DNA from 2 places in the Aliikangiella aequoris genome. Region 1 is predicted to be linked to the other one. Evidence: predicted binding sites of a transcription regulator. Region 1 holds the regulator's gene; the other holds the start of a gene.
The links. The regulator FliA, encoded in region 1, starts transcription of late flagellar genes. The targets are predictions, from matches to a motif close to CTAAAGTTNNNNNNNNNNCNGCCGATA.
Positions count from the first base shown of each region.

Region 2: the regulator FliA is predicted to act here: its motif matches at 1,521-1,547, upstream of ACUR5C_RS11115 (flagellin N-terminal helical domain-containing protein).

Region 1 is NZ_CM132298.1:1,288,903-1,295,295, reverse strand. It holds gene ACUR5C_RS05735 (chemotaxis protein CheA) at 1-2,177, opposite strand, end outside; gene ACUR5C_RS05730 (protein phosphatase CheZ) at 2,187-2,933, opposite strand; gene cheY (chemotaxis response regulator CheY) at 2,962-3,336, opposite strand; gene ACUR5C_RS05720 (RNA polymerase sigma factor FliA) at 3,439-4,155, opposite strand; gene ACUR5C_RS05715 (MinD/ParA family protein) at 4,237-5,073, opposite strand; gene flhF (flagellar biosynthesis GTPase FlhF) at 5,199-6,393, opposite strand, start outside.
Region 2 is NZ_CM132298.1:2,578,768-2,585,160, forward strand. It holds gene ACUR5C_RS11110 (sigma-54 dependent transcriptional regulator) at 1-783, opposite strand, end outside; gene ACUR5C_RS11115 (flagellin N-terminal helical domain-containing protein) at 1,773-3,281, shown strand; gene ACUR5C_RS11120 (flagellin N-terminal helical domain-containing protein) at 3,687-5,216, shown strand; gene ACUR5C_RS11125 (flagellar protein FlaG) at 5,308-5,748, shown strand; gene fliD (flagellar filament capping protein FliD) at 5,995-6,393, shown strand, end outside.

The sequences.
Region 1 (6,393 bases):
CCACCATCACTGGTAATAGTAGCTCCCGCCATTCCAGGCGTGCCATGAAGTGATTTTCCTAACGGCTTAATGACAACTTCTTCTTGGCCAATGAGTGAATCAACCACAAAGCCCACTTGCTTAGTTCCAACTTGCACAAGCACAACATGACCTTCTTTTTCTCGTTCACCATTGCCATTTACGGTTAGCCATTCGTTTAAGTAAAACAATGGCAAGGCTTTTTCTCTAACCACTATCATCATTTGACCATCAACAATATTGGTTTTAGTTAAATCTAAATGAAAAATTTCATTAACTGCGGTTAATGGCAATGCAAAAGTTTGCTGCTTTACCTTGACCATCAAAGTCGGCAGTATCGCTAATGTTAATGGTACTTTAATTAATATTTTAGTGCCTTTGCCAAGGGTCGACTCGATAGACAAAGAACCATTTAATTGGGTAATTTTGGTTTTAACCACATCCATACCCACACCACGCCCGGAAATATCAGAAATTTCTTGCTTGGTAGAAAATCCTGCCATAAAAATCAGGTTATAACACTCAACATCGGTCAGTCGATCAGCTTGCTCGCGGTCCATTAGGCCTTTTTCTACGGCAATATCTTTTAAACGCTCGGCATCCATTCCTTTGCCGTCATCTTCAATGGCGAGCATAATATGATCACCCTCTTGCGCGGCAGACAAAATAATTTTACCGTTTCTCGTTTTATCTGCAGCAACACGCTCTTCTGGTGATTCAATTCCGTGATCAACTGAATTTCTAACTAAGTGAACCAGCGGGTCGGCTAAGGCTTCAACTAAATTTTTATCTAAATCGGTTTCTTCACCAATCATTTCTAATGTGATTTCTTTCTTGAGGCTCCGCGCCAAATCTCTCACAACTCTTGGGAATCGACCAAAAACCTTTTTAATTGGTTGCATGCGGGTTTTCATTACCGCACCTTGCAAATCAGCCGTCACAATGTCTAGGTTGCTTATGGCTTTGCCTAAATGTTCATCTTGAGTTTTTTGACCTAATGTTTTTAAGCGGTTACGCGCAAGAACAAGCTCTCCAACCATATTCATAATATCGTCAAGTCGCTTGGTATCAACCCTTACGGTAGCTTCTGCGAGGTTTCCTCCACCTCGTTTAGCAGGCGCTTTACCTCCTGCAGCAGGTTTAGGTTTTGCTGTGTTAGCTGCAGGCGCGACTGGCTTCGCGGCTGCCGGCGGTGGTGGCGGTGGTGGCGGTGGTGGCGGTGGTGGTGGCGGTGAAGCAGCCCCTCCAACATTGCCTTTTGTTGGGCCTGCACCAGCACCATGGAGCTCATCTAACAAAGCTTCAAACTCATCATCATTAATTTCATCTGAATTTGTAGCAGCTGCACTTGGCGCTTTGGAAACGGCTGGGGTGCTAGGAGCAGTAACTGAACCACCCTTGCCATGCAGTTCGTCTAATAGAGATTCAAATTCGTCATCGGTTATTTCATCTCCTGCTTTTGGCTCAACACTCGCTGCAGCTGGAGCTTTAGTCGGCTCTGCAGAACTAATCGACTTACCTTTGCCGTGCAGTTCATCTAATAGCGCTTCAAATTCATCGTCAGTGATGTCATCTGCAGTTGACTCCGCAGAGTCCTCAATTTTAACCTCAGGATTTAACTCAGGTGGTTTAATATCTTTACTAGACTCAGACTGCAGCTCGTCGAGTAGTGCATCAAATTCACTATCCGTAATTTCATCGCTTTCTGCATTCGTGTTTTCGGGTTGAACAGGCGCAGTTTCTGCCGGCACAGCCGGAGCAGCTTCTCCTTCTGCCGTTGCGAAAGTGCCTAATTTAGCCAATAGCTCTCTTTCGGCTGGTTCTGGGTATTCACCATTACGTACACACTCAAACATTTCATTAACAACGTCGAGTGCTTGAAGAATATAATCCATTAAATCGGCGTCAGCTTTTCTGCCGCCATTGCGCAAAATATCAAAAATATTTTCAGTAATATGACAAATTTCAACCAGCGGCTCTAAAGAAAGAAAACCGGCTCCACCTTTGACCGTATGAAAGCCTCTAAAAATACCATTCAGTAAATCCATGTCTTCTGGCTCATTTTCTAAAGCAACCAGCTGCTCAGACATTTCTTCTAGTATTTCCCCAGCTTCGATCAAGAAGTCCTGAAGGATTTCCTCGTCCGCTTCAAACGACATTCAGACCTCCTAAAATCCTAGACTTGAAAGAAGGTCATCTACTTCATCTTGACCACTCACTACATCCGTACGCTTGTCTTTGTTGGTAATGGGGCCTTCAACTCCTTCTTTAACTTTAACCTCACTCGCATTTGAGTGGTAATCATCTAAATTACCAAACATTTTAATTACGTTAACCATGCTCTCTTCAACATCTTGCACCAAGGTAATTACTTGGCGAATCACCTGTCCGGTTAAGTCTTGGTAATCTTGTGCCATTAACACTTCAGATAAGCCACTACGAAGTTGGTCTGATGTATTTTTATTTTTCACTAAATGTGCTTCAATTTTTTTGCACAACTTTCTAAAATCACCCGGCTCTAACTCTCGCCGATAAAGCTTTTGCCATTCATCTAATAGCTCTTGTGAGTCTTTCGAAATGGTATCTGCCATTTGATGACAGTTATCCACTTGATCCATAGTTTTATTAGCCGCAGCTTCAGTTTTCTCAATCACATAGTTTAAGCGGTCTTTTGCATTGGGAATGTCTTGAGCAGCAAGATCGGTAATTTTTGAGTCTAACTGAAAGTTAGTTAATGCTTCATGTAAGTGGCGAGTTAATTTACCTATTTCAACAAATAGATCTTCATTACCATCGTCATTAAGCGAATCGATTAATTCTTGAGCATCTTCAATTTCATCGGCTTCTAAATGGGCTAACAACTCTCTTGTTTGCACAATGGTTTTTTCGAGCTGCTGTTTATCTGATAAATTCATTAGCAATATCCTTTTATTATCAAAAGCCTTAGCTTTCGATGCGCTCGAAAATTTTACTTAACTTTTCGTTTAATGTTGCGGCGGTAAAAGGCTTTACAATGTATCCATTGACACCTGCTTGGGCTGCTTCAATTATTTGTTCACGTTTCGACTCAGCAGTTACCATTAATACAGGTAAAGTTTTGAGTTTGTCATCAGCTCTAACGGCTTTAAGTAAGTCGATACCTTGCATACCAGGCATATTCCAGTCAGTGACTAAGAAGTCAAAATTACCCGTTTGTAACATAGGTAAAGCCGTATTGCCGTCATCAGCTTCATGGGTGTTGGTAAACCCGAGATCTCTGAGTAGATTCTTAATTATCCGACGCATCGTCGAAAAATCATCTACTACTAAGATTTTCATATTCTTGTCCAAAGTCTATCTCCGGTTGGATTTTTCAATAGGTTAAAGTTATTTAAAAAATTATAGTTTTTAAGAAGTTACCTTAAATTTAGTCAAGAATACTTATTTCTTCCAATCTTTTAATCGAGATTGTAGTCTCAACATCGCCTGACTGTTAATTTGGCTAATTCGTGACTCACTAACTCCAAGCACTTCACCAATTTCTTTTAAGTTTAATTCTTCATCATAATAAAGCGCTAAAACAAGCTTTTCTCGCTCTGGTAGCGATGAAATAGCACCAGCTAATGAGTTTCTAAAGTCTTCTTTTTGTATTCTTTCTTCTGGGGTTAGGCCACTATCTGACAAACCTTGGCTAAAATACTCTTCATCTACCCCCATACCGTCGAAGTCCATCATATGACCATTGCTAACTTCCATTAGCATTTGTCGATAATCATCTACTTCAACACCTAGTCTTTCTGCGACTTCGGTATCTCGGGCGTCTCGCCCTGTTTCTTGTTCTATGTCAGCAATCGCTGCGGCAATTGAGCGCGAGTTCTTATGCACCGAGCGTGGTACCCAATCACCACGGCGTATTTCATCAATCATGGCACCGCGAATTCTTATTCCCGCAAAGGTTTCAAAGCTTGCACCTTTACTCGCGTCAAAGTTATTACGGGCTTCCAATAGCCCGAGCATTCCTGCCTGTAATAAATCGTCCAGTAACACACTCGCCGGTAGCCTTGCCATAACATGATGCGCTATGCGTTTGACTAACGGAGCATAACGCGAGGCAAAGTCATCCTGTTGAACTCGACTGTAGGTATCCGCACCTGTCACACTGTTTTCTCGTCTATAGTTTGCAAATATTCGTTGTTCACATTGAATTAGTTGACTTAATTATTTTGCGTTAAGCGAAAACTAAGAAACTAATCGCTCCATAAAAAACTGTATATAACCACTGGCATCTTTAGGTGTTGGCCACTGCTGTACTTTTTTGGCCAGGCTTTTAATCGCAATCGCAGCGGGGCTTCGAGGAAAAGCATCAACTAACGGCTTTTGCTTCTTTACCGATTTACGTACGTTTTCATCAAAAGGAATCGATCCCATATAATCTAAGGTAACGTCTAAAAAGCGGCCGCATACACCATTTAGCTTTGCGTAAAGCTCGCGCCCTTCTTGGCTTGTTCTCACCATATTAGCGAGCACGTGAAACCTAACTAAGCCGTGGTCTTTGTTTAATACTTTCATTAAAGCATAAGCATCGGTGATTGAAGTAGGCTCGTCACAAACCACGGTTAATACATCTTGGGCAGCTCGGGTAAAGCTAACAACCATGTCAGTAATTCCGGCGGCAGTGTCAACAATTAGAAAATCAATATTGTCGCCTATATCGCTGAAAGCTTGAATAATTCCGGCGTGTTCAGCTTTAGATAGTTCGGCCATATTTTGGGTGCCGGAAGACGCAGGTACAATTTTTATACCTGATGGACCTTCCAAAACCGTGTCTTTTAACTCACACTCTCCACGCAAAACATGAGATAAATTGTGCTTAGTATGCAGCCCTAACATTACGTCGACATTGGCAAGACCAAGATCTGCGTCTAGTAACATGACTTTATGGCCTAACTGGCTTAACGCCACCGCGAGATTAACCGATACATTGGTTTTTCCAACCCCGCCTTTTCCGCCTGTCACCGCAATGACCTTTACTGGCTTTGATTGATTTCTAGACACAATATCCACAACCTTATTCAAAAAAGAGTGCTCCTCTCCAAAATATGACTAAAAATAATTAGTTAGCTTATCTTTTCAATCTTTTAACCTACTTCTAAGCATAGATCATTTTGGAATTTTTGTGAGTTTGATTATAAATTTTTTCCTTAGGCACTTTTTACTCGCTCAAATGACTGAGCTAAATCCCATTCATCTGTGTGCCGAGGAAACTTATTGGCTAGCCAAACGGCCTTTGAAACTAAATGATGACTTTTTGCAGCCCTTATATCTTCTGGGATCCGCTGTCCATCGGTGGTAAATATTACGGGAATTTGAGACTTCAACACACTGCTCAAAATTTCACCCATTCCCGCCGCTTCGTCGAGTTTGGTAATAGTAATAAATTCGGGCTTAAAACGGCTAAATAATGTTAATGACTTGTCTAGTACCCGGCTTTGACTGGCGGCAGACATTAAAAGCACCTTTTTAATTGGCAAACGGCACTCAGATATTGACTCTAGTGGCCGGCTTAATTGGTTATCTTCATTACTAATGCCTGCGGTATCGATCAAAATTAGCTTTTTATCGGCAAATTTCTTTATTTGACGCTCGAGATCGTCGGCATCAGTAACTTTAGCTACCGGGAGTTGTAATATTTTTCCAAAAGTAGCTAACTGCTCTTGTGCAGAAATTCGGTAATTGTCGGTGGTAATCAATGCAACTGAATTGGCGCCATGCTTTATGACATAGCGGGCCGCAAGTTTGGCTATTGTGGTAGTTTTACCTACCCCAGTGGGTCCCATAAATGCGTAAATCCCGCCGTTTTCAAGTAGGTTGTTATCTACAACGGGGAGCGACTTAGCAAGTGTGGCTAAGGTTTGTTGCCACTGACATTCTGGATCTTGTTCAAGATCAACTTGGGGAGAAATTTTTTGCACTATGTCAAAATCTAACCCTAAATTAGCTAATCGGCGGGTAATCATAGCGCTAACAGGGTTGTTTTCTGTGTAACGATTCCAAGCGATACCTTTAAGCTGCTCAGACATCATATTGCGCATTAAGCTTAACTCTTCGCGCATTGCTTGCAAGCTTGGGTCAAGACTCCACTCTACTTGCTGTTGACGACTATTTGGCTTAGGAATAGTCTGATGCTCTCTCTGCAAGGCTTGCTTGGCAATAGAGTCAACCATTTTAGCTTGTTCACTTTGATCAAGGTGCGCTCTCAAACCAGGAGTTGGTTGCGTTTGCTGCGCTTGCTTTAATACTCGCTCTAAGCCTTCACTAAAGCCTTGGCTACTTGGCTCCGTTTGTTCAGCGCCATTATTTTGGATTGCTGTTGGGCTCTGTACTGGTGCTGAGTGG
Region 2 (6,393 bases), 1.3 Mb from region 1:
TCGCTCTTGTAAAACTCGCAATAATTTCACTTGCATAGGAAGTGGCATATCGCCAATTTCATCTAAGAAAATTGTACCGCCTTTGGCCAGTTCAAAACGGCCTTTGCGCGCTGTTAATGCTCCGGTGAAGGCCCCTTTTTCATGGCCAAATAATTCGCTTTCTAATAATTCCGCCGGTATCGCACCACAATTAATAGGCACAAAAGGTTTCTCTGCGCGATTAGATAAATAGTGTAAATTTCGCGCGGCAACTTCTTTACCGGTCCCAGATTCGCCTAGTATTAAAACATTCGCATCACTCGACGCAACTTGCTCTATAAGTCTTCTAATTCCTTGCATTGCATTACTTTGACCAACCATGCTTCGAAATAGCTCTAAAGATTTTTCGTCGGAAGAAAATGCGTGTTGGTTGTCGCGGCAGTATTGACAAGAATGAATAGACTCTAACACTTCATTTTGCTTTAACGGCCAGCTAATTCGCCCGACCACTTGTTGAGACTGCTCATTCGAAAGATCGCCACTGGCGGCAATATCATCTAAAAGGATCACCGGCATTGTGTTGTCTAACTCACCAAGCGACTTTAAAAAATCGGCCAGATTAGGATAGTTATCTAGCTGACCCACTAAAACGCCAATTAGTGATTCGGTAGCTTTAAAACTTTGTTGCCATTGAGCACTATTTGACTCTTGGCATGACTCTCCAACAAAATCGAGGATCATTTTCAAATCATGACAACGACTTTGATCATCGTCAATGATTAGCAGTTTCTTATTTTTTAGCATTTATTATTCCCTGAAAACAATCAATCGCCGTTTAAAAAATATGCAAAAATAGTTTTAAAATTAAGGATATAGCTTTATATCTAGTCAAAGGATGGGAATTTGTCAAAGTTTTGTCGCTAAATAAACAAGAAAATTATTAAAGGCTAGCCAAGTGACTAAAAGTTGATTATAAAACAATCAATCATTGGATTTAAGTTATCTAAAAAGTACTTTTTATTACCTAACTTAAGATCGAAAAAATAGCGCTAAAAATTAGCCCTAGATAAAGCACTCATCAACTTAGATAGTCTTATGCTGTTTATAAGAATCCACTATTATCTATTTAAAAGGCCATCTGGGATCGTTTTATAAAATACGTTTATCAAATTACAAATGGGCAAGCTTTTGCCACGTTATTTTGACGTTTTTTGCCGGAAGAAATTTTAGGCAAAAGAAAAGGGGTCGAAACTCGACCCCTTACCGTACGACAGAAGATAAATGCATTATGACTGTTCTCAGCAATCAAAAGCTTTCAATCTTCGAGCTAAACCCTTTGTTTTAAGCTGTTCTCAGCAACTTACAACATTAAGTCTAGCGTTGCTCTTGCGAGCGATAGCTCATGTTAGTTTCTGGAGATTTATCATGGGTAATGATTTTCTTCATTCACAAAAACATTTGCTACTTTCCCATAAAGCAATCAGCGTGCCAGCTTTTTAAAAAGGCTTAAAATAAAAAAATTAAAAAAATTCACTTTTTTTTTAAAGTCGGATTTTTTGACGCCGATACAACTTGTGAGCGGAAAATCTCAATTCCTCTCACTTTAATAAAAGTTGTAGCATTCTCAGTGTTTTTTATTAAAGCTCATCCCAGTTCTCAGATGGTGATATTACATCGAAAGAATATTCTCAGTGTTTCTTTCCCAAACTTTGTTATTAATTTTTTAAAGCTTTACCTAACAACAAGCCCTCTGACCGCCTGTTGTTTAAAGCGATAGATTAGGAGTCAATAAAATGGGAAACGTATTAGCAACCAATGTTTCTTCTCTAAATGCGCAGCGCAGCTTAACTAATGTCAATGGCAGCCTTTCGCAAACTTTCCAACGTTTATCTTCTGGATTACGCATTAATAGCGCCAAAGATGATGCCGCGGGCTTACAAATTTCTAATGGCCTTACTTCACAAGTCAATGGCTTAACTGTAGCCTCAAGGAACGCCAACGATGGTATATCCTTAGCTCAGGTAGCTGAAGGCGCGATGCAGGAAACCACCAACATACTGCAACGTATTCGTGACTTAGCGATTCAAAGTGCGAATGGAAGTAACGGACCTTCTGAACGCGCTGCACTTAATGCAGAAGTTCAACAACTTGTTCAAGAGGTTGACAGAATTGCCAATACAACTCGCTTTGGAAGTCGCAATATTTTAACTGGGACATTAACCGGCGCGCAGTTTCAAGTCGGTGCGCAATCCTTTGAAACAATTAACATTTCGGTTAACTCAGCACGTGCCGACGATTTAGGCATTAATAATCTTGCCTTTACCGGATTTGCAAGCAACCGAGTAAGTGCTGTTTCAACAACCCCTACTAGCAGCGTTGTAGCTGACACATTAACTTTTGGCGTTAACAGCGCGTCTTCTGCGGTTTCTGTGGCTGCTGGAGACTCGGCTCAGCAAATTGCCGATAAAATCAACTCTGAAGTGCCTAGCGTTACTGCTGATGCTAAAACCACGGCGCGATTAAGCTTTGGCGGTACATTAGATGGCGACGAGTCATACAGTGTAAGTATCAATGGAGAAACTTCACTCGTTGTTACCGGAACTACTCAAGACGAGTTATTAACTTCACTTGGTTCTGGTATTCAGCAGTTGGGCGCGTTAAGTGGCTTAGAAGTTACTATAGACACGACTAATAACTATGTTGAAATCACCGACCAAAGCGGTGCCGATATTTCGGTTCAGTTAACGGCGATTACAGCAACTGACACTGACGAAACCATGACCGTTGACTATGTAAACGCTGCAGGTACGCCAGGTGGAACCCCAGTGGTATTGGACGCGGTTTCTGAAGGCACGGTAGTCACTGGTGATATTGCATTTACAACTAGCGATACTAACTCCACCTTTTCATTAATCGGCTCTACAGCAGCTGGATCTGGCGGTATTATCGGAACAACTTCAGTAGCTGGCAATGTTACCGCAGGCGACCGAGTCAGTGACTTAGATATATCTACTAATACTGGTGCGCAGTCGGCAATTTCGGTAGTAGACGCTTCCATCAAGCAAATTGACCGTAATCGTGCAGATTTAGGTGCGGTGCAAAACAGACTATCTTCTACAATCTCTAACCTACAAAGCATCATTGAGAACGTTGCTGCGGCGAGATCACGTATTAGAGACACTGATTATGCGGTTGAAACTTCAAACTTATCTAAGAACCAAGTACTCCAACAGGCCGGACTATCGGTATTAACACAGGCGAATGCTTCAAGTCAGTCTGTATTAACCCTGCTACAAGGTTAGAATAATGCAAGCCCGAAAAGCCCCTACCGTACGACAACCTTAGGTGCATTGCCCGAGCAATTTATTTTGCTCGGGTTTTCACTTACAATTCAGTTAGTTACGAAATCCTCATTAAATTTATTCAAATTATTTTCACGTTTTTGTAAAGTCGCCATTTTCAGGGCCGATACTTCTTTTGAACGCAAATTGTTCTCAGCGATTTGCAATCACAATAGATTGTTGTTTCTCAGGCGATGATTTTTCTCAGATTTCATTTCTAGAAAACCTCAATCCTAGCTAACAATTTTGTTTCTCAGACAATGGTTTAGCATTTTTCGCGGATGGTATTTGCCATCTTACTTTTTAAGCACTTTGTAATTTTGTGATTTTAATTGTCATAAATATCAAAGGTTTAGGAGATTTATCATGGGTAATGTAATACAAACGAACGTGTCGTCTATCGCTGCACAACGCACTTTAGGCAGAACAAACGAAGCACTAGGTACCACTTTTCAACGTCTTTCTACTGGTTTAAGAATTAACAGTGCAAAAGATGACGCAGCCGGACTTCAAATTTCAAACAGCTTAACTTCTCAAATCAACGGTTTGGGTGTAGCAGTGAGAAACGCGAATGACGGTATTTCTTTAGCGCAAACTGCAGAGGGTGCATTACAAGAGTCTACTAATATCTTGCAACGTATTCGTGATTTGTCTATCCAATCGGCAAATGGTAGTAACAGTGCTTCTGAACGCTCAGCGTTACAACAAGAAGTAAGTCAGCTACAACAGGAGCTAAACCGAATAGCGGAAACAACCTCTTTTGGTGGTCGTAATCTACTAGACGGAACTTTTGGATCGACTCAGCTACAAGTTGGTGCGCAGGCAAATGAAACCATCCAAGTAACAATTAGCAACGCTAGAGGTACTAACATTGGTGCTAATACCGTTAATATTGGCGGTACTTTGAACGAAGCGATTGCTTTGGGCGCAACTAGTGCGGCAACCACCAATGGTGTGTTAGCCACAGAAGACTTAACTGTTTCTGGAAATTTGGGTTCAGCAACAATTGATGTGCTTGCTGGTCAAACTGCAGACTCAGTTGCAGCATTAGTCAACGCAAACACCTCATCAACGGGCGTTACCGCAAGTGCAAGAACGCAGGTTAAGCTAGATAACTTAGCTGCTACCGGTGACCTTTATTTCACCTTAGGTACTACCTCTGGTGACGATTCGGGTTTAACCACGCAATCTGCTGCAATTAATGTGACGGTTGCTTCAACCAGTGATTTATCTTCATTGGCAGATGCAATTAATGCACAAGCTGCAACGACTGGAGTTACCGCAGAGTCTTTCGGTGACAACATTATTTTGACTAACGAAGAAGGTCGTGACATTTACATCGAGAATTTCGGTAATGACACCAATGCTGCCGCAACTGATGCTGCTGACATTGACTTTACTGCGCTAGATCAAACGGGTGCGGAGAATGGTACTACACGGACTTTAGATGCGAATGGAACAGCTGCAGACTCAACTAAAGCTGGTGGTAATTTAACCTTTACTGGAAGTAGTGCATTTACTGTAACTTCAGCAGCAGTTGGCGGTCTTTTTGGTGCAACAACAGCTAACTCTTCAGCTTTAAGTAGCGTTGCATCAATTGACATAGGTTCACAGTCAGGTGCGCAAAACGCTATCGCAGTAGTTGACGCTGCAATCCAAGGTATCGATAGTAATCGAGCGAGTTTAGGTGCGATACAAAATCGTCTAAGCAGCACGATATCTAACTTAGGAAGTATCATCGAAAACGTATCGGCAGCACGTTCACGGATTAGAGATACTGACTTTGCCGCTGAAACAGCTAACTTAGCTAAAAACCAAGTACTTCAACAAGCCGGACTTTCAGTATTAGCGCAAGCTAACGCTTCAAGTCAGTCAGTGTTGTCATTACTTCAATAAGCTGATGAATCACGTTAAAACTATTTTTAACGTTAAGCGAGTAAGTCGATTTATTTCGACTTACTCATTCGCTCTACAAAGGTAATTTGCTATGGCTATATATAATTTGTCTGGCAACTTTCAACCGCCTCAACCGACGAGCGGCAGCAGTTTGCCGTCATCGGAAGGCAGAGCGCCTTCAGCTGCTAATGCGGAAACTGAAACGGACTTGAGAGCAGTTAACACTGTTTCACCCACAGATTATGCGAGTGATGTCAGTAAACTAACTGAGAGAAAGCAACCTAACGCGGAAAAAGAAGCCGCTTCTGAGATTGAAGAACTTCAAAACTTTAATCAAAGTATCGACCGAAGTCTCCAGTTTAAGGTAGATGAGGAGCTTGGCGTGACAATTGTTAGGGTCGTCGATAAACAAACCGACGAACTGATTAGACAATTTCCACCAGAAGAACTCATTAACCTTTCTAAAAGGTTGAAGGAGCTCAATGAAGAGAATGTCGGCAGTCGAGGTATTTTGCTTCAAGAGAAAGTTTAGGTAAAGGGGGGTTCGCTCCCCTTCACTTAGCATTATTAAAATTGGCGCAATATTTGCTATATTTATGATCAATAACTTTCGAATGATAAATAAGCAAAGCATTTGAAACGTTGCAATATTTATTTTTAACCAGGAACTTTTTTAAAAGTTATCTGAACAGTGTTTGTGATTGTTAGAAACACGATTCAAATAGATTTTAAATAAAGTCATTTAAATCAAATTTAGGATAATTAATTAGGTAATATTATGGGCCTTATTTCTATAGGTGGACTCGGTTCGGGGTTAGATGTTCAGGGAATCGTTGAAGCATTAGTCAATGCTGAACGAGCGCCTAAGCAAAATAGCTTAGATCGATTTGAAACCGATGTCTCTGTCACCTTAACCGGCCTTGGTGGATTAAAAGCTTCATTAAATGAACTACGAACTGCAGCTTTCGATCTATCTTTATCGTCAAGCTTTTCTAAACGCAGTGTCACAATTTCAGACAAAGCCTATTTTAGTGCTACGGCAACAAGTAGCGCCAATGCGGGTGAATACGCAATTGAAGTTCAACAGCTTGCTGTTGGTAGTACGCAACAATCAAAGGTTTTTACTGGAGGAGCAACAACGACATTCGGAGATGGCACTCTGACTTTCACCGTTGGC